Regions from separate parts of the Halomonas kalidii genome, predicted to be linked through region 1. Evidence: predicted binding sites of a transcription regulator. Region 1 holds the regulator's gene; each other region holds the start of a gene.
What was found. Region 1 encodes PhoB, which activates phosphate uptake and scavenging genes when phosphate is short. Its sites were predicted from a motif close to TGTCATANNNNTGTCANA; they were not measured.
Positions count from the first base shown of each region.

Region 1 (6,089 bases):
CTTCGGCAGGAACCGCGAGGTGCTCGGTTTCAACAACATCGAGCTGATCACCGACCGTCCGCTGGCGGTCAACCTGCGCGAGATCACTGCGGTCAAGCAGGCGTGGCCGGACCGCGCGCTGATCGTGTCGATCATGGTCCCGTGTGAGGAGGCCGCGTGGCAGCATATCCTGCCGCTGGTGGAGGCCACCGGGGCCGACGGCATCGAGCTCAACCTGGGCTGTCCCCACGGCATGCCCGAGCGTGGCATGGGCGCCGCGGTGGGCCAGAATCCCGACCTGATCGAGCAGGTCGCCCGCTGGTGCAAGCGGTATTACGCCAAGCCGGTGATCGTCAAGCTGACCCCCAACATCACCGACATCCGTGTGGCCGCCCAGGCCGCCCTGCGCGGCGGGGCCGATGCGGTGTCGCTGATCAATACCATCAACTCGATCACCAGTCTCGACCTCGACGCCATGGTCGCCAGGCCCACCGTGGGCGAGCAGAGCACCCACGGCGGCTACTGCGGCAGCGCGGTCAAGCCCATCGCGCTGAACATGGTCGCCGAGATCGCCCGCGATGCCCCCACCCGCGACCTGCCGATCTCGGGCATCGGCGGCATCTCCAGCTGGCGCGATGCCGCGGAGTTCGTGGCGCTCGGTGCCGGCAGCGTGCAGGTGTGCACCGCCGCCATGCTGGACGGCTTCCGCATCGTCGAGGAGATGAAGGACGGGCTGTCGCGCTGGATGGCCGAGAAGGGCTACCGCTCGATCGAGGCGTTCTCCGGCAGGGCGGTGGCCAACACCACCGACTGGAAGCACCTCGACATGAACTTCCGGACCATCGCCCACATCGACCAGGAGTCGTGCATCCAGTGCGGGCGCTGCTACATCGCCTGCGAGGACACCTCGCACCAGTCGATCGCCAAGCGGGTCGACCCCGGCGGTGCACGGCGCTACGAGGTGATCGAGGAGGAGTGCGTGGGCTGCAACCTGTGCCAGATCACCTGCCCGGTGCAGGACTGCATCACCATGCTGCCCCAGGAAACCGGCAAGCCCTACCTGAGCTGGGATCAGGACCCGCGCAATCCCTTCCGCCGGGCCGGCTGACGACACCGGAGCTCGTCGCCCAGCAGCCTGTCGGACTTGACCGATCGTCGCGAGAAATACGGATTTCGAGTCAAGTTTATCGATCTGATGAGGCGAATAGCGAGCTATTTAACGAATCAGATCGAGTGAAATTGGCCGAAAGCCCGGGTTTCGCAGTAGATCAGCGTTAAGTCCGACAGGCTGCTAGGGGGTCAGGCCGATACCGCGCAGTATCACCGAGATCACCGACTGGACCGCCTTCTCGAACTGCATGTCATCGAGGGGGCGGTCGTCGTTGAGCAGGGCGATCTGGTGATCGAAGTCGGCGTAGTGCTGGGTCGAGGCCCAGATCATGTAGAGCAGGTGGGAGGGCTCCACCGGCAGGATCGCGCCCGCCTCGATCCACTCGCGGATCTTGGCTTCCTTGAGCTTGGCCCACTCGTAGAGGTTGTCGCGCAGGTGCTCCTGCAGGATCGGGGCACCCTGCATCACCTCTGCCGCCCACACCTTGGAGCCGTGGGCGCGGTTGCGGGAGTGCATCATCTTGGCGCGGATATAGGTCGAGAGCACGATGCGTGGGTCGTCGTAGAGTTCGAAGCACAGCGCATCCTGCTTCCAGACCTCCAGCAGCTCCAGCAGCACCTCGCGGTAGAGCACTTCCTTGGTGGCGAAGTAGTAGTGCACGTTGGACTTGGGAAGTTCGGCGAGTCTGGCGATGTCGCCCATCGAGGCGCCGGCGTAGCCTCTCTCGGCGAAGACGCGCTCGGCGGCAAGCAAGATTTTCCCCCGATTGTGGCGCCGTATTTCATCCTGTTTTCTTGCCATCTGGGGGTACCTTGCCGCCAGCCCGTGTGTCGCTGGCGTTCCGCTCCGATCGCCTGCCCATGGCACGCCATGGGCCCTTTCGGAAAATCGATAAAAAACAAGCCTATACTCGGATCATACACAAGTAGCCACCACGGCGACAGCGAGGGTGCCTAGGGCGCGGGATCGAGCGAGCCGCGTGGACTGGCCGGGGCGACGGCGGCGGGTGCCGCCAGGCGGGCGGCCGGATAAACGCAGCGGAACAGGGCGCCGTGGCCGGGGCGGGAGTCGATCTCCAGGCGGGCGTCGTGGCGCAACAGCACGTGCTTGACGATGGCCAGGCCCAGGCCGGTGCCGCCGCTGGCGGCGCTGCGCCCCTTGTCGACCCGGTAGAAGCGTTCGGTGAGCCGGGGGAGATGCACCGGGTCGATGCCGTCGCCGTCGTCCTCCACCTCCAGGCAGGCGCCCTGGGGGTGGGGCCTCCAGCGCAGGGTGACCCGGCACCCCTCGGGGGTGTAGCGCACGGCGTTGAAGGCGAGGTTGGAGATGGAGCTGCGGATCTCCTGCTCGCTGCCGATCAGTCGCCGCGTTTCCTCGACCTCCACGGTGATTCGCTGGCGCCCGGCGGAGAGCGCCTCGGCATCGCGGCGTACGCTCTCCAGCAGGGTGTCCATGGCCAGGGGCGCGTGGTCGTCGCCGCCCTGGTCGATCTCCAGCCGCGAGAGCAGCAACAGGTCGTTGACCAGGTTCTGCATGCGCGTGGTCTGCTCCTGCATCCGGGACAGGCCGCGGACCAGGCGCGGAGGGAGGCCCTCGACCAGGTCGTGGTAGGTCTCCAGATAGCCGGTCAGCACGGTCAGGGGCGTTCGCAGCTCATGGGAGACGTTGGCCACGAAATCGCGGCGCATCTCCTCCAGGCGGTGCAGGCGGGTGATGTCGCGGGCCATCAGCAGCCGCTCGTCGTCGCCGTAGAGGGTGATCTGGAACTGCAGGATCAGCCGTTCGTCGATCGGCGAGGGCAGGGTCAACGGCTCGCGGTAATCGCGGGCGTGGAAGTAGTCGACGAAGCGCGGGTCGCGGATCAGGTTGGTGACGTGCTGGCCACGGTCGTGGGCGGCCTCCAGGCCGAGCATCCGTGTGGCGGCACTGTTCCACCACTCCAGATCGCCGTGACGGTCGAGCATCACCACGCTGTCGTGCATCGCCTCGGAGGATTCCTGGATGCGCTTGAGGGTGCTGCGCAGCCGGCTCTGGGTGAGGCGCTGGCCCTTCTGGTAACGGTAGAGGCGGTCGAACAGCTCGCCCCACAGGCCGCTGGCGGCGGGGGGATCGGCATGGGGGTTGTGGGTCAGCCAGGTGCGCAGGGCGTGCAGTTGGCGCAGGTGGTGGAGCAGGCAGAGGGCCAGGCCGGCGGCGAGTCCGAGGCCGGGGGCCGAGAACGTCCAGCCTGCCAGGGCGCCGATGCCGGCGAGCAGGCCCAGGCGCCAGAGTTCACGGCTCCAGGGGCGCACGTCAACCCTTGGCGGAGAAACGGTAGCCGGTGCCGCGCACGGTCTGGATCAGATGCTGGTGGGCGTCGCCCAGTGCCTTGCGCAGGCGGCGGATATGCACGTCCACGGTACGCTCCTCGACATAGACATTGCCGCCCCACACCTGGTCGAGCAGCTGACTGCGAGTGTAGGCGCGCTCCTGATGGGTCATGAAGAACTGCAGCAGGCGGTACTCGGTGGGCCCCATCTCCAGGGCGCGGCCGGCGGAACTGACCCGGTGGCTGACCGGGTCGAGCAGCAGTCCGTCGACCTCCACCGGATCCTCCACGCCCCGCGGCGTGGAGCGACGCAGCACGGCCTTGAGGCGCGCCACCAGCTCCCGCGGCGAGAAGGGCTTGGTGATGTAGTCGTCGGCGCCGGCTTCGAGGCCCTGGATCTTGTTGTCCTCCTCGCCCTTGGCGGTGAGCATGATGATCGGCAACTCGGCGGTGGCCTCCTCGCGCTTGAGGCGCCTGGCGAGCTCGATGCCGCTGGTGCCGGGCATCATCCAGTCGAGCAGCAGCAGGTCGGGCTGGTGGTCGACGACCATGGCGTGGGCGGCCTGGGCGTTGTCGGCCTCGAGCACGCGATAGTCGGCCATCTCCAGTGCCACCGCGATCATCTCGCGGATCGGTGCTTCATCATCGACGATCAGAACGGTCTTGGCGGTCATCCCGGGGCCTCGTGGTCAATGACGGGTCGATGACGATGACAGCATGTCCTTGTGACAATAACGTGACAGTGCCGTGCCGCGCCAGGCTCAGCCGCCCTCCAGCGCCGGCCAGAGGCTGAGCGCGATACCGGCGAACACCACCAGGCCCGACCAGTGGTTGTTGAGGAAGGCCTGGAAGCAGCGCTCGCGATCCCGGTGACGGATCAGGAACTGCTGATGGATGAAGGTCGCCGCCATGGCCGCCAGCCCCACCCAGAAGAAGCCGCCCAGCGCCAGGCGTGAGCCGGCCCAGCCCAGCAACACCAGCGTCAGCCCCTGCAGCAGGCCGATCATCAGCCGGTCGGCGTGGCCGAACAGCACGGCGGTGGACTTGATGCCGATCTTCAGGTCGTCGTCGCGGTCGACCATGGCGTATTCGGTGTCGTAGGCCACGGTCCAGGCCACGTTGGCGAGGAACAGCAGCCAGGCCTCGGCCGGGACCCGTCCCAGCACCGCGCCGAAGGCCATGGGGATCGCCCAGGAGAAGGCGGCGCCCAGGAACAGCTGCGGCAGGTGGGTGTAGCGCTTCATGAAGGGGTAGATGAAGGCCAGCACCACGCCCACCAGAGAGAGCATCACGGTGAACGGGTTGGTGAACCAGACCAGCACGAAGGCGGCGATCACCAGGAGCAGGAACAGCGCCTGGGCCTCGCCCTCGCTGATACGCCCGGTGGCCAGGGGGCGGTGCCTGGTGCGCTTGACGTGGCCGTCGAAGTGGCGGTCGGCATAGTCGTTGACCACACAGCCGGCGGCACGCATCAGGTAGACCCCGGCGACGAAGATCAGCAGCACGTCGCGGCCGGGCACGCCCTCGGCGGCGAACCACAGGGCCCAGAGGGTGGGCCACATCAGCAGCCAGGTGCCGATCGGGCGGTCGAGGCGCGTCAGGTGCAGGAAGTCGGGCACTCGGGCCAGGCCCTTGGGGCGCATCAGGGATCGGTCCATCTCGTCCTCGTGATATCCGGTTTGGCTGCCACGGAGCCTAGCGCGAAGGCAGCCCCAGGTCATCTGCCATGCGCTCGAGAAAGAACTCCTGCACCAGGACCGCGAAGCGGCCGTGGCGGAACACCGAGCGTCGCCCCCAGGGGCCGCTGGCCGCATGGAAGGGCGGCGGTGCGGCGGTGATCTCGATGGGGCTGCGCTCCAGGCCCGGCTGGCGGAACAGCCAGCTGCCCAGCGAACGCTCGCCGAGCCGCTCGAGGCGTTGGCCACGCAACCGGGCCAACGGTGCCACCGAGCGGGCCACCACCCAGGGGTGCCCGTCGAGGCAGAGCGCGACCTCGCGGCACCAGGCAAGGCGGGGGTAGGGAAGGCCCAGTACCCGGGCCTCGTCGTGCCGGGGGCGAATCAGCCGCTGGTCGAGCAGCCGGACCCGGAAGCGCCGCTCGCCGCCGGCGGCGATCAAGCGCGCGGTGAGGGAGTCGCGTGAGGCGACCCACCGCCACCAGTCGGGGCTCATCGCCGGACGGGCCGCCGCCAGGGGCCGCCAGCCGGGAGGGGGGCGGGTCTCGGGCGTCTGGTCGTCGTGCACCGGGTCGCTCCGCGTCACGTTGTCTATCCAGGTCGGCCGGGGGGCGCATAGTGTAACATGTCGTTCCGACACGCTTCCCTGTGGCAGCCCGGCGCAAGCGTCCGGCGGCAATCGTGCAAGGAATTCCATGAGCGCACCCCTCACCATCATCGGCTCCGGCATGGCGGGCTTCGGCCTGCTCCGCCAGTTGCGGGCCCTGGACGCCGAGCGCCCCGTCACCCTGATCACCGCCGACGGTGGCGACGACTACTCGAAGCCGCTGCTCTCCACCGGCTTCGCCAAGCATCTGCCCCCGGAGCGCCTGGCGACTCGCTCGGCGCTGGAAGTGGCCGACCGGCTGGGGGCCGTGGTGCGCACCCATACCCGGGTCGATGCCATCGAGCCACGGGCCCGTACCCTGAGCATCGGCGCCGAGACGCTGGCCTGGAGCGAGCTGGTGCTGGCCAC
Region 1 is NZ_JASCQN010000054.1:197,989-204,077, reverse strand. It holds gene preA (NAD-dependent dihydropyrimidine dehydrogenase subunit PreA) at 1-1,087, shown strand, start outside; gene QLQ85_RS21460 (TetR/AcrR family transcriptional regulator) at 1,271-1,843, opposite strand; gene phoR (phosphate regulon sensor histidine kinase PhoR) at 2,044-3,381, opposite strand; gene phoB (phosphate regulon transcriptional regulator PhoB) at 3,383-4,072, opposite strand; gene ubiA (4-hydroxybenzoate octaprenyltransferase) at 4,160-5,056, opposite strand; gene QLQ85_RS21440 (chorismate--pyruvate lyase family protein) at 5,094-5,660, opposite strand; gene QLQ85_RS21435 (FAD-dependent oxidoreductase) at 5,770-6,089, shown strand, end outside.

Region 2 (6,089 bases), on a different contig from region 1:
TCTTCCAGTGGCAGCTGATGGGGATCAACGGCGCCTTCCTCACCGGTGACCTGTTCAACCTCTTCGTGTTCTTCGAGGTCCTGCTGCTGGCCTCCTATGCCCTGCTGCTGCACGGCGGCGGCAAGGCACGCATCCAGGCCGGCGTGCACTACGTGGTGCTCAACCTGGCCGGTTCGTCGCTGTTCCTGATCGCCGTGGGCGTGCTCTACGGCGCCACCGGCACCCTCAACATGGCCGACATGGCGGTGCGCCTGACCGAGCTGCCCGCCGAGCGGGCCGGCCTGGTCAGCGCCGGCGCCCTGATGCTGCTGGTGGTGTTCGGCCTCAAGGCGGCGATCCTGCCGCTCTACTTCTGGCTGCCGCGGGCCTACGCCGCGGCCCCGGCCCCGGTGGCGGCGCTCTTCGCCATCATGACCAAGGTGGGCATCTACGCCATCCTGCGGGTCTATTCGCTGATCTTCGGCGAGCAGGCCGGGCCACTCGCGGCCCTCGAGCAGCCCTGGGTCTGGTGGCTGTCGCTGGCCACCCTGGCGGCGGCCGGCATCGGGGTGCTGGCCGCCCGGGACCTTCGCCTGCTGGTCGCCTACCTGGTGCTGGTCTCGGTGGGCACCCTGCTGGCAGGCATCGGCATGCGCTCTCCCGAAGCCACCGCCGCCCTGCTCTACTACCTGGTGCACACCACCCTGGTCACCGGCGGGCTCTTCCTGCTCGCGGAGCTGATCGGCCTGCAGCGCGGCAAGGCCGGCACGCGCCTGGTCAGGGGCCGGCCGCTGCGGCAGGGCGGCTGGCTGGCCGGCCTGTTCTTCCTGGGCGCGGTGGCGGTGGCCGGCCTGCCGCCGCTCTCCGGGGCCATCGGCAAGGCACTCATGCTCCAGGCCGCCGACGCCGGTCAGCGCTCCTGGCTGTGGCCGATCCTGCTGGTCACCGGGCTATTCACGCTGATCGCCCTGTCACGTGCCGGCTCTACCCTGTTCTGGCGCAGCCGGGGCGACCCCGCGGGCGAGCCGCTGTCACGGTATCGCTGGTTCGGGATCGCCTGGCTGCTGGGCGCCTCGCCGCTGCTGGTGGTCCTGGCCGGTCCGGTCAGCGAGTACACCCGCGCCACCGCCGACCAGCTGGCGCGCCCGGCGATCCTCATCGACTCGCTCCTGCCCACTGCCGGAGACGCCCCATGATCCGCCCCCGCCCCTGGCTCCCGACCCCCCTGCTGTCGATCCTGCTGCTGGTCGTCTGGCTGCTGCTGGTGCGCAGCCTGGCCTTCGGCCATATCCTGCTGGGCACGCTGCTCGCGGTCACGATCCCACTGGCCACCTCACGTTTCTGGGACGCCCAGCCCCATGTCGCCAGGCCCTGGCTGCTGCTGCGCTTCGTGCTGCGGGTCCTGGGTGACATCATCATCGCCAACCTCGAGGTCGCCTGGTTGATCATCAACCCGTGGCGACGCCTGCGCCCGCACTTCGTGGAATACCCGCTGATGCTGGAAGACCGCTTCACGGTCACCCTGCTTGCCAACACCATCAGCCTGACCCCCGGCACGGTATCGGCCAACCTGCGCATGGACGGCAAGACACTGCTGATCCACGCCCTGAACGTGGAGGACGAGGAGGCACTCATCGCGCATATCCGCGAACGCTACGAGCAGCCGCTCAAGGAGATCTACGAATGCTCGACATCGCGCTGAAGATCAGCCTGGCCCTGGTGGTCATGGCCCTGCTGCTGAATGTCTATCGCCTCACCGTGGGCCCGGACATGCCCGACCGCCTGCTGGCGCTGGACACCATGTACATCAACTCCATCGCGCTGATCGTGCTGATGGGGCTGTGGCTCAACACCAAGACCTACTTCGAGTCGGCGCTGCTGATCGCCATGCTCGGCTTCATCAGCACCGTGGCGGTCTGCAAATACCTGCTGCGCGGCGACATCATCGAGTAGTCGCGCCGAGGAGGGAGGGAAGATGATCCATTACGTGATTCTCGAGGGCGTGATCGCCTTCTTTCTGGTCGCCGGCGGAGCCTTCGCCTTCATCGGCTCGCTGGGCATGGCCCACCTGCGCGACTTCTACATGCGCCTGCACGGCCCCACCAAGGCCACCACCCTGGGTATCGGCTGCATGCTGATCGCCTCGATGCTCTACTTCTGGGTCACCGAAGGCAAGCCCGACATCCAGGAGATGCTGATCACCCTGTTCCTGTTCATCACCGCCCCGGTCAGCGCCCACCTGCTGGCCAAGACCGGGCTGCACCTGCAGTTGCGCCACGAGGACCACACCGGCGGCCGGCCGCCGGAGCTGCGCGACGAGGAGATCGGCGATCGACCGGTGCCCCACCCCGAACGGGGGCACGGCTGAGGGGCCACCCCCGGCCGCCCCGGGTGCTTACGGCTCGACCCAGCCGGCCAGCTCGTTCCCGATGATCGCCAACAGCGCGGCGATATGGTCGTCGCGGTCGTTGAGACAGGGAATGTAGGTGAACCGCTCACCTCCGGCGGCCAGGAAACTCGCCTTGATCTCCTCGTTGATCTCCTCGAGGGTCTCCACGCAGTCGGCCGAAAAGGCCGGCGAGATCACCGCGATGTGCTTGCGACCCTGGCGGGCCAGCTCGGCCACGTGCTCCACGGTGGCCGGCCCCACCCACTCCTCGGGCCCGAACTTCGACTGGAAGGCGGTGACGATGGCGTCATCGCCCCAGCCCAGGCGCTCCTTGAGCAGCCGAGTGGTCTTCTGGCACTGGCAGTGATAGGGATCACCTTCCATCAGGAAGCGCTTGGGAACACCGTGGTAGGAGGCCACCAGCACCTCCGGAGGCGCCCCGGCCGCGTCATAGGCCTCGCGCACCGAGTTGGCCAGTGCACCGATATAGGCCGGGTGATCGAAGTAGGCCGGCGCGGTACGCAGGGCGGGCTGCCACTTGAGCTTCATCAGGGTGCGGAAGGCCTGGTCGTTGGCCGTGGCGGTGGTCGGCGAGGCGTATTGGGGGTAGAGCGGGAAGAACAGGATCCTCTCGCACCCCTGGGCCTGCATCCGGCGCAGCACGCTGTCGGTGGAGGGATTGCCGTAGCGCATGCAGAAGTCGACCACCACCCGATCGCCATGGGCCTCGTGCAGCCCCTCGGCCACCTTGCGGGTCTGGTCGCGGGTGATGGTCAACAGCGGGCTCTCGTCCCGCTCGTTGTTCCAGATGCCGCGATAGGCCTCACCCGACTTGAAGGGCCGCCGCGAGAGGATGATCAACTGCAGCAGTGGCTGCCATTTCCAGCTCGGATAGTCGACCACGCGCTTGTCGGAGAGAAACTCGCCGAGGTAGCGCCGCATCGACCAGTAGTCGGTGGCATCCGGCGTGCCGAGGTTGGCCAGCAGCACCCCTACCTTCCGCTGCGGCACCGGCGGATGGTCGGCCGGAGCCTGGGCCAGGCGTCCACTGCCGGGCCTGTCCAGTCCGAACCGTTCCTGCTCCAGTTGACGGGTGGTCATGCGCAGTGCTCCTCCTGATCGTTGGCTGACGGGCGTGGCGACAGTCTATCAGGCGGCGCACGAGGAGGGCGGATAAAGTTGTACTATCGACTCGATTTGTACAGCTTGAGGTCAGCTACACGAGCCGGCCCGGCATGCGAGCGCAGCACACTCGCATACCGCCAGTACCTCCGGGAAGCACGATGGGCAGCGACAAGGGGAGGAGCGAGGGTCAGAACACCAGGGGCATGCGCGCGGTGAGGGGATCCCGGTAGTGGGCTTCACGGCCGATCACCTCGTCATGGGGCACATGCTGCACCAGATAGGCACGGTGAATGCCGGCACGGTTGAGCTCCAGATAGACATCCTCGAGGGTGCGGAACAGCACCGGCTTGCCGGCGCGGGTCAACATGTGGCGAGTACCCTCCACGTCTTCCAGCTCCACCTGATAGACATGGCTGCCGGTGTGGCCGATCACGCGGATCTCGAAATTGTCGTGGTGCGCCACGAAGGCCTTGAGGTCATTGAATTCCATGGTTCCCTCCAACTCACTGGCGACGTGTTCAGGCGTCGCATTGCGGATGACGGATACAAATTGGGCACAGCATGGCTGCGCCCGATGACGGTGTCGTGTACCCGACGTTACCGTAATATGACCCTGACCGCCCCGTCAGGTTCCAGACTCATCGGTACTCGGAGGGGTCGATGGCCTTGCCCAGGGAGTTGCGGTCGACCCACTTGCCGGCCTTGGTCTCCTTGTAGCGGAACACCACCCGGTCGCCGACCTGCACCGGCAGTTCGGCGTCCTCGGTCTGGTAGCTGTAGCTCTCGCCGTCCACCGTGAGCTGGTAACGGTAGAGATCGGGCATGCCCAGCCACTCCTTGAAGGGGCCTTCCCGCTCCATTGCCTGGAGCTCGCCGCGGGCTTCGAGTTTCGGGGTACGACGGCGATTGCCGCGTCGGAATCCGCCTGCCATGCTGCCTCCTTCACTGTGGTCGAGGGGTCGGCATTATACGGGGCCGGAGGCCGGACTCAAGGTCCACCTACTCGCCGAAGCCCCCGCCGTAGCTGTCCGGTGCCAGGTCCTCGAAGCGCGTGTACTTGCCGATGAAGGCCATGTGCACGGCCCCGATGGGGCCGTTACGCTGCTTGCCGATGATCAGCTCGGCCAGCCCCTGGTTGTCGGGGTTGTCCGGATTGTAGACCTCGTCACGATAGACGAAGGCGATGATGTCGGCGTCCTGCTCGATGGCGCCCGATTCCCGCAGGTCCGACATCACCGGGCGCTTGTTGGGCCGCTGCTCCAGCGAGCGGTTGAGCTGGGAGAGCGCGATCACCGGACAGCCGAACTCCTTGGCCAACCCCTTGAGAGAGCGCGAGATCTCCGAGATCTCGCCGGTGCGGTTCTCGGAGAAGCCGGGGATCTGCATCAGCTGCAGGTAGTCGATCATGACCAGCGACATGTTGCCATGCTCACGCACCACCCGGCGCAGCCGCGAACGCATCTCGTTGGGCGAGAGTGCCGCAGTGTCGTCGATGAACAGCTGCTTGTCCTTGAGCAGGTTCACCGCCGAGGTGAGCCGTGGCCAGTCCTCGTCCTCGAGCTGGCCGGTACGCACCCGGGTCTGGTCGATGCGCCCGAGTGACGAGAGCATCCGCAGCATCAGCGACTCGGCGGGCATCTCCATGGAGAACACCATCACCGGCTTCTCGCTGGCGATCACGGCATGCTCCACCAGATTCATCGCGAAGGTGGTCTTGCCCATGGAGGGGCGCCCGGCGATGATCACCAGGTCCGAGGGCTGCAGCCCCGAGGTCATCTCGTCCAGATCGCGGAAGCCGGTGGACAGCCCGGTCATCTCGCCCTGCATGTTGAACAGCTCGTCGATACGGTCCACCGCCTTGGCCAGCAGCTCGCTCATGCCGATGGGGCCGCCCGACTTGGGGCGCTCCTCGCTGATCTGGAACACCAGCCGCTCGGCTTCGTCGACCAGCTCGTCGGCGGGCCGGCCCTGGGGGCTGAAGGCACCGTCGGCGATCTGGCTGGCGGCGCGGATCAGCTTGCGCAGGGTCGCGCGCTCGCGAACGATATCGGCATAGGCGCGGATGTTGCTCGCCGAGGGAGTGTTGCGGGCCAGTTCGGCCAGATAGGCCAGCCCACCCACGGTGTCGAGCTGGTCGCGCCCCTCGAGGGCCTCGGAGAGGGTCACCACGTCCATCGGACGTGCCCCCTCGGACAGGCCGATCATGACGTTGAAGATCAGGCGGTGCTCGTAGCGATAGAAGTCGTCCGCCACGAGCCGGTCGGCAATGCTGTCCCAGGCCTGATTGTCGAGCATCAGGCCGCCGAGCACCGACTGTTCGGCCTCCAGCGAGTGCGGGGGCACCTTGAGGGCGGCGGTTTCCTGATCGAGCTCGAGGGTGTCGTTCATGACATGGCAACCTTCAGGGGAACGGGCCGGGACATTCTACCCGAAGGGCCGGCACCACCCTACACTCCCCGAACGGCAAGCACTCACGGAGCGGCAAAAACCCGCGCTCGAGACCGGGCGCGGGCAAGGATCGAAACAGCGGGCATGGCCCGGCAGACGCCGGGCCAGGGGCGTCAGAACCAGACTTCGGTCTGGACGCCGAAGGTCC
Region 2 is NZ_JASCQN010000051.1:346,547-352,635, reverse strand. It holds gene QLQ85_RS18245 (monovalent cation/H+ antiporter subunit D) at 1-1,175, shown strand, start outside; gene QLQ85_RS18240 (Na+/H+ antiporter subunit E) at 1,172-1,681, shown strand; gene QLQ85_RS18235 (K+/H+ antiporter subunit F) at 1,663-1,932, shown strand; gene QLQ85_RS18230 (Na+/H+ antiporter subunit G) at 1,955-2,347, shown strand; gene hemH (ferrochelatase) at 2,375-3,469, opposite strand; gene QLQ85_RS18220 (DUF6482 family protein) at 3,681-3,983, opposite strand; gene QLQ85_RS18215 (hypothetical protein) at 4,132-4,425, opposite strand; gene dnaB (replicative DNA helicase) at 4,493-5,881, opposite strand; gene QLQ85_RS18205 (carbohydrate porin) at 6,055-6,089, opposite strand, start outside.
Region 2: a site for PhoB is predicted at 4,089-4,106, ahead of QLQ85_RS18220 (DUF6482 family protein). Genes of this name have one in related genera too.

Region 3 (6,089 bases), on a different contig from region 1:
GGTCAAAGCTAAGCGAGTGACTCGGCCCCTGCAACTGATCATAAGCTCAGCGACCACCGGTTGTCAGTGTCTCCAGTCGGCCACACCCGGCCTCCGCGGCGGGCTTTTCCGCAGGCGCGACGCATGCTTAGATACGTCCATGCCTGCGGCCACGCGCCGCCACCGGCGTCAACAACAAGATTGCGCGCCTGCCCCTGCCGGCGCTTCCACGTCAGGATGGTCAATGTCTGGACTCCTTCGTCGCCTCTTTTCTCCTCGCTGGCAACACCCCGACCCCGGGGTCCGCCGCCAGGCGGCTGCCCGCCTCGACCCAGCGCGCCCCGAACAGCGCCAGGCCCTCGAACGGCTGGCCGGGGATGCCGACCCCGGGGTCCGCCGCGCCGCCCTGGCGCGTCTCGACGACCCCGAACGCCTGCTGGCCCTGCTCGACGAGGGTGCCTCTGCCGAGCTGCATGCCCATCTCGTCGCCCTGCTGACGGGCCGCCAGGGCGAGCTCGAGCTGGCGGCCCGCATCGCCCTGACCGAGCGCCTCGCTGCCCCCGACCTGCTGGCCGAGATCGCCCTGCAGGGCGACAACCAGCAGCTGCGCCTGGCTGCCCTGGGCCGCCTCGAGGGCGAGGAAGCCCTGATCCGCCAGGCCTGCGACAACGGCATCGCCGCCGTGCGCCACGCCGCCGCGGCCCGGGTCACCAGCGAGGCCGGCCTGGCCAGGCTGGTCCAGTCGTCCCGGCGCGACCGCCAGGTGATGCGCCAGGCGCGGGAGCGCCTCAACCGGCTGCGGGCCGACACCGCCTCGCTGGCCGCCGCCCGTGAACGCCGCGAGGCACTGCTCGAGACGCTGGAGCGGCATGCCCAGGCCGCCTGGGAACCGCTCTATGCCGGCCGTTTTCGACACCTTGCACGCGAATGGAGCGCGCTGGAAGAGCTGCCCGACGCCAGCCAGGAACAGCGCTACCAGGACGCCTGCCTGCGTTGTCGCAAGGTGATCGGCGACCACGAGGCCCGGCAGCTCTCCCGGGCAGCCGACCACCAGCGTCGCGAGGATGCCGACCAGAACCGCGAGGCCCTGGTGGAAGCGCTGGAGGAGAGCCTCGACGCCCTCACCCGCAGCGAGCGTCTCACCGAACAGGATATCGCCAGCCTGCGCGCCCAGAAGCAGCTGCTGGCCAACCGCTGGCAGACCCTCTCCGACCAGCATCTGGCCGACGAGGGTCTGCGCCGCCGTTACGACACGGCGCTGGCCGGCTACGAGCGCATCGCCCAGGCCTGGGTCAGGCTCGAGGAGCGGGCCGCGGCCATCGGCCAGGCCCTGACCGATGGCGACAATGAACGCCTGGCCGCCCTGATCGACGCCAGCGGCTGGCCCGACGACCTGGCCCCCGCCCCGCTGCTGCAGCGGGCTCGCCAGCGGCTCGCCGCCGAGGCCACCGATGACGACCTGGAGAGCCGCCTGGCCCGCTTCGCCGATGACCTGGCCCAGCTCGAGCGCCTGCTCGAGAGCGGCGCCTTCAAGGGTGCCAGTCGTCTCCATCAGCGCCTGCGCCAACAGGCCGACCACCTGCCCGAGGCACGCATTCGGCCCCAACTGGCGACCCTCAAGCGGCTCGCCGCCCGGCTGGCCGAGCTGCGTGACTGGCGGGGCTTCGTCGCCGGTCCCAAGCGCGACCAGCTGTGCCAGGCCATCGATGCCCTGGCCGAGGACGCCTCGCTGGCCGACGCCGAACTCGACCGCCGCCACCGTCAACTGGTCAAGGAGTGGAAGTCTCTGGGTGACGCCGCCGCCAACCGCCAGCAAGCCGCCAGCTTTCGCGCCGCCTCGGACCGCATCCATGAGCGCCTGGCCCCCTGGCGCAAGCGCCTGGACGCCGAGCGGGCCCGCAACCTGGCAGCCCGCGAGGCCCTCTGCGAGCAGCTCGAATCGCTGCTCGCCCAACCCGCCAGCGAGGCCGACCCGGACGCGCTGCGCGAGATCCGTGACAAGGCGCGGGAGCAGTGGCGCCTCAGCTCCCCCGTCCCGCGTGACCACGCCGAGGCCATCGGACGCCGCTTCGCCCGCATCCGTCACGAGTTGCAGGCACTGATCGATCGCCGGGCCGAAGAGGTCGCCGAGGCCAAGCGTCAACTGATCGCACAGGCCCGGGCCCTGCTCGAGGGCGATCAGCCCGCCACTCGCCGTGCCGAGCAGGCCAAGGCGCTGCAGCGGCGATGGCGAGAGTTGGGCCGTGCCCCACGTGGCGAGGAGCAGGCGCTGTGGCGAGAGTTCCGCGGCCTGTGTGACGGCATCTTCGCCAGCCGCGAGGCCGAACGGGACGACCGCGCCCAACACGCCCGGGAGCGCCTGGACGCGATGCAGGCACTGATCGACCGCCTCGACGCCTGGCACCCGGCCGACAGCCGTGACGCCCAGGCGCTGGAGCGTGCCATCCAGGAAGCAGCCGCCCTGGAGCCCCTGCCCTCCGGCCGCCGCACCGAAGGCATGCGCCGGCGCTGGTCGGGCATCATCCGGGCGCGCCGAGAGCGCCTGGCTCGCCTGGCGGTGGTCGAGGAGGTGAACCGCTGGCGTGACGTCCAGCCGCTGCTGGCGCGCCACCTGGAGGCCGATGCCGCCGGCCTGGCCGGGTCGGGATGCCACGACGTCGAGCCGCCGGCGGAGGTGACCCTGCCCGAGGACATGCGCCTGGCCCACGCCCGGCGCAATGCCGCACGCCGCCACCCCGGCGATCCGGCGGAAATCGAGGAGCAACTCGCCCGCCTTCGGGTGCATCTCTCGCTGCTCGCGGTCGGCCGGGTCAGCCACCGCGACGACCCGCTGCGCCTGGCGATCCAGGTCGAGCGCCTCAACGAGAACCTGGGGCGGGAACCGTCCCGGGCAGAGGAACTCCACGGCGTGCTGCGCGAACTGCTGGCCACCGGACCGGTTCCACCGGCCCTCTGGGCCCGGGAGGTCGGTGAATTCGACCACATGCTGGAGAACCTGGCCCGCCTGCCCCCGCCCTGAGCCTCCCGGCCGAGGCCATGAACGCGAAAGCGCGAGGCGGCGGCCTCGCGCTTTCTGCTAGTCCACGCTGCCCGCCGCCGGGATCGCCGGGGGCGGGCTCGGCGATCGGGCGATCAGCCCATGAACTGGCCACCGTTGATGTCGATGTTGGCACCGGTGATGAAGCCGGCTTCCCGGTCGGCGAGGAAGGCGACCAGGCGACCGATCTCCTCGGGAGTCCCGTAACGCTTGACCGGGATGGTCTCGCGGATCGCTTCACGCACCTTCTCGGGGATCTTCATGATCATGTCGGTGGCGATGTAACCGGGTGACACCGTGTTCACGGTGATCCCCTTGGTGGCGGTCTCCTGCGCCAGCGACATGGTCAGGCCGTGCATGCCCGCCTTGGCGGCGGCGTAGTTGACCTGGCCGAACTGCCCCTTCCGGCCATTGATCGAGGAGATGTTGACGATGCGGCCGTAGCCCACCTCCAGCATGTCCTCGATCACGCTCCGGCAAGTGTTGAAGACACTGTTGAGGTTGGTGTCGATGACCTCGTGCCACTGCTCGGCGGTCATCTTCTTCAGGGTGCCGTCCCGGGTGATGCCGGCACAATTGACCAGCACACTGACGGGTCCATGGGTTTCGCGAATCTCCTTTACCCCTGCCATGCAGGAATCGTAATCGGTGAGGTCGATGCCGGACAGCGCGATATTCTCGTAGCCGTCGGCCTTCTGGGTCTCGAGCCAGGCTCTGGCCTTGTCCGGGTTGTGATATCCGGCGACCACCGTGAAGCCTTCGGCAGCCAGCGAACGACAGATCGCAGTCCCGATACCACCGGTACCACCGGTGACCCAGGCGACGGGTGCTTGGTTGGTCATTGACTACCTCCCTGATATTCATGACGCTTGACTTGACCATGGCCGGGAACGGCCCAAGGCCAGTATTGTTCTCCCGATTGTCATCTTCATGACAATCACCGGCAGTATGGACCACGAGAAGCGCCACGGACGAGCGTTTGAAATCGCCTCTTGACCCTCATCATAAAAAGCGTAGAATGCGCCTCACGTTGATGCGGGGTGGAGCAGTCTGGTAGCTCGTCGGGCTCATAACCCGAAGGTCATCGGTTCAAATCCGGTCCCCGCTACCATCTTCGAAGAGAAAGGCCAGAACCAACCGGTTCTGGCCTTTTTCATGCCTACGGTAGACCTTCCGGTAGCTCGTCGGGCTCGGCTCTTATCATCCCCCCTCCGCCCCCTTGATGACCGGCGCCATGCCCAGCCGGCCGACCCCCGGCAGCTTGAGCGCGGGGCGCCGCACGTCGATACCCAGCGACAGTCCCAGCAGGTTGAGCTCGAGCCCCTCGTCACGTCCCAGGGTCAATCCCAGCATCCCCCACAGCGAGGCCGTCGCGCCACGCCCGCCCGGCGCCGCGGCCAGCACACCATCGAACAGGTAGTCCTTGCCCACCGCGGTCACCGGCAGCACCACCTCGAGCCCCGGTACCTCGCGGGCCACCCAGGCGGTGAAGGTGTTGCTGTTGGGGCCAGGCCAAGCACGATAGCTCGACGGCGCCGGATAGGCCGCCACGGCCGCCTCGATATCGGCGATCATCGCCGCGGCCGCCTCGCCGCGATAATCGGCCAGCAGCGCCGGGGCATTGCCGTACCAGGCACGATCCGGCGTGGCCGTCGACTGCGAGACCAGCGTCGGGCGACGCCAGCTCATCACGTGATGCATGCGATAGGCTTCGGCGCCGGCCACCCGCGTGGCGATCCAGGTGTGCACGCCGAAGGCGCCGCGCCAGCCCCAGGCGCGCGCCGCATAGACTTGCACCACCGCCTCGGGAGCCTCCAGCGCCGTCGGGGCCAGCCCTGCCGGCTCCCTGCTCGCCGAGGCCCAGTGGCCGCCACCATCGCTCCGCTCGGTGCCCAGCATCCACAGGGGGCCAGCCAGCAGCAGCGCCAATGCCAGCCCCAGGCCGGCCACCAGGCACAGGATTCGTCCCATCGATGGCATGCTCCCCTTGAAGTCCCGGCCCGTCACCCGCATCTCCGAAGTAAATTCACTCTGACCCAAGGCCACTGACCATGTCCATCGTCGATCCCCGCACCGGCGAGCCGCTCGCCGACGTCTCCGCCCCCGGCGACACCCCTGCTCCGGCACCGGGCCTTCCGGATGCCGAGGTGATCATCGACGTCGACCGCGAGAACATCCAGCAGCTGCTTGAGCTCTCCATGCAGGTGCCGGTGCTGCTCGACTGCTGGGCACCCTGGTGCGAGCCCTGCAAGAACCTGATGCCGGTGCTCGAGAAGCTGGCCCGTGAGTACCAGGGCACCTTCATCCTCGCCAAGCTGAACATCGACGAGAACCAGGAGATCGCCGCCCAACTCGGCGTGCGCTCGGTGCCGGACGTCAAGCTGATCAGCCAGGGCGGCCTGGTCGACCACTTCCAGGGCGCCCTGCCCGAGAAGCAGATCCGCGAATGGCTCGCCCGCTACTTTCCGGCCCCGGAGGATGCGCCGCCGAGCCCCGAGGAACAGGCCGCCGAGGCGCTCGCCGCCGGCGACGCCGCCACCGCCCGCGCGCTCTACGAACAACTGGTGCAGGAGGCCCCCCAGCACTACCCCTATCAGGTGGAACTCGCCCGCGCCCTGGTGGCCGAGGGCAAGGCCGAGGATGCCAAGGCGCTGCTCGACAACCTGCCGCCGGAGGAGCGGGACGCCGCCCCGGCCCGCGGGGTGCGTGCCAGCATCGAGTTCGGCGAAGAGGCTCCCTCGGCGACGGAGCTGGCGGCGCTCGAGGGCCGCGACGACAGCGAGGCACGCTTCCAGCGCGCCCTGCGCCAGGTCGCCGATGGCGACTACGAGGTCGGCCTGGAGTCACTGCTGACGCTGATGAAGACCGACCGCGCCTACGGCGACGACGCCGCGCGCAAGACCCTGCTGCGGGTCTTCGACGCCCTGGGCGCCGATCACCCACTGACAGTCACCTATCGCCGCAAGCTCTTCGCACAGCTCTACTGAACAACCGCGGGGCACGTCCTGGGGTCAGTCCCTCAGCACCCGGTCGAGGCGCTCCAGTGCCGTGTCCAGCTGGGAGGCGGTGGTAC
Region 3 is NZ_JASCQN010000036.1:11,573-17,661, reverse strand. It holds gene QLQ85_RS10375 (DUF349 domain-containing protein) at 224-2,998, shown strand; gene phbB (acetoacetyl-CoA reductase) at 3,112-3,858, opposite strand; tRNA gene QLQ85_RS10365 (tRNA-Met) at 4,051-4,127, shown strand; gene QLQ85_RS10360 (DUF3750 domain-containing protein) at 4,217-4,987, opposite strand; gene QLQ85_RS10355 (tetratricopeptide repeat protein) at 5,068-6,003, shown strand; gene QLQ85_RS10350 (MalY/PatB family protein) at 6,028-6,089, opposite strand, start outside.
Region 3: a site for PhoB is predicted at 3,935-3,952, ahead of phbB (acetoacetyl-CoA reductase). Genes of this name have one in related genera too.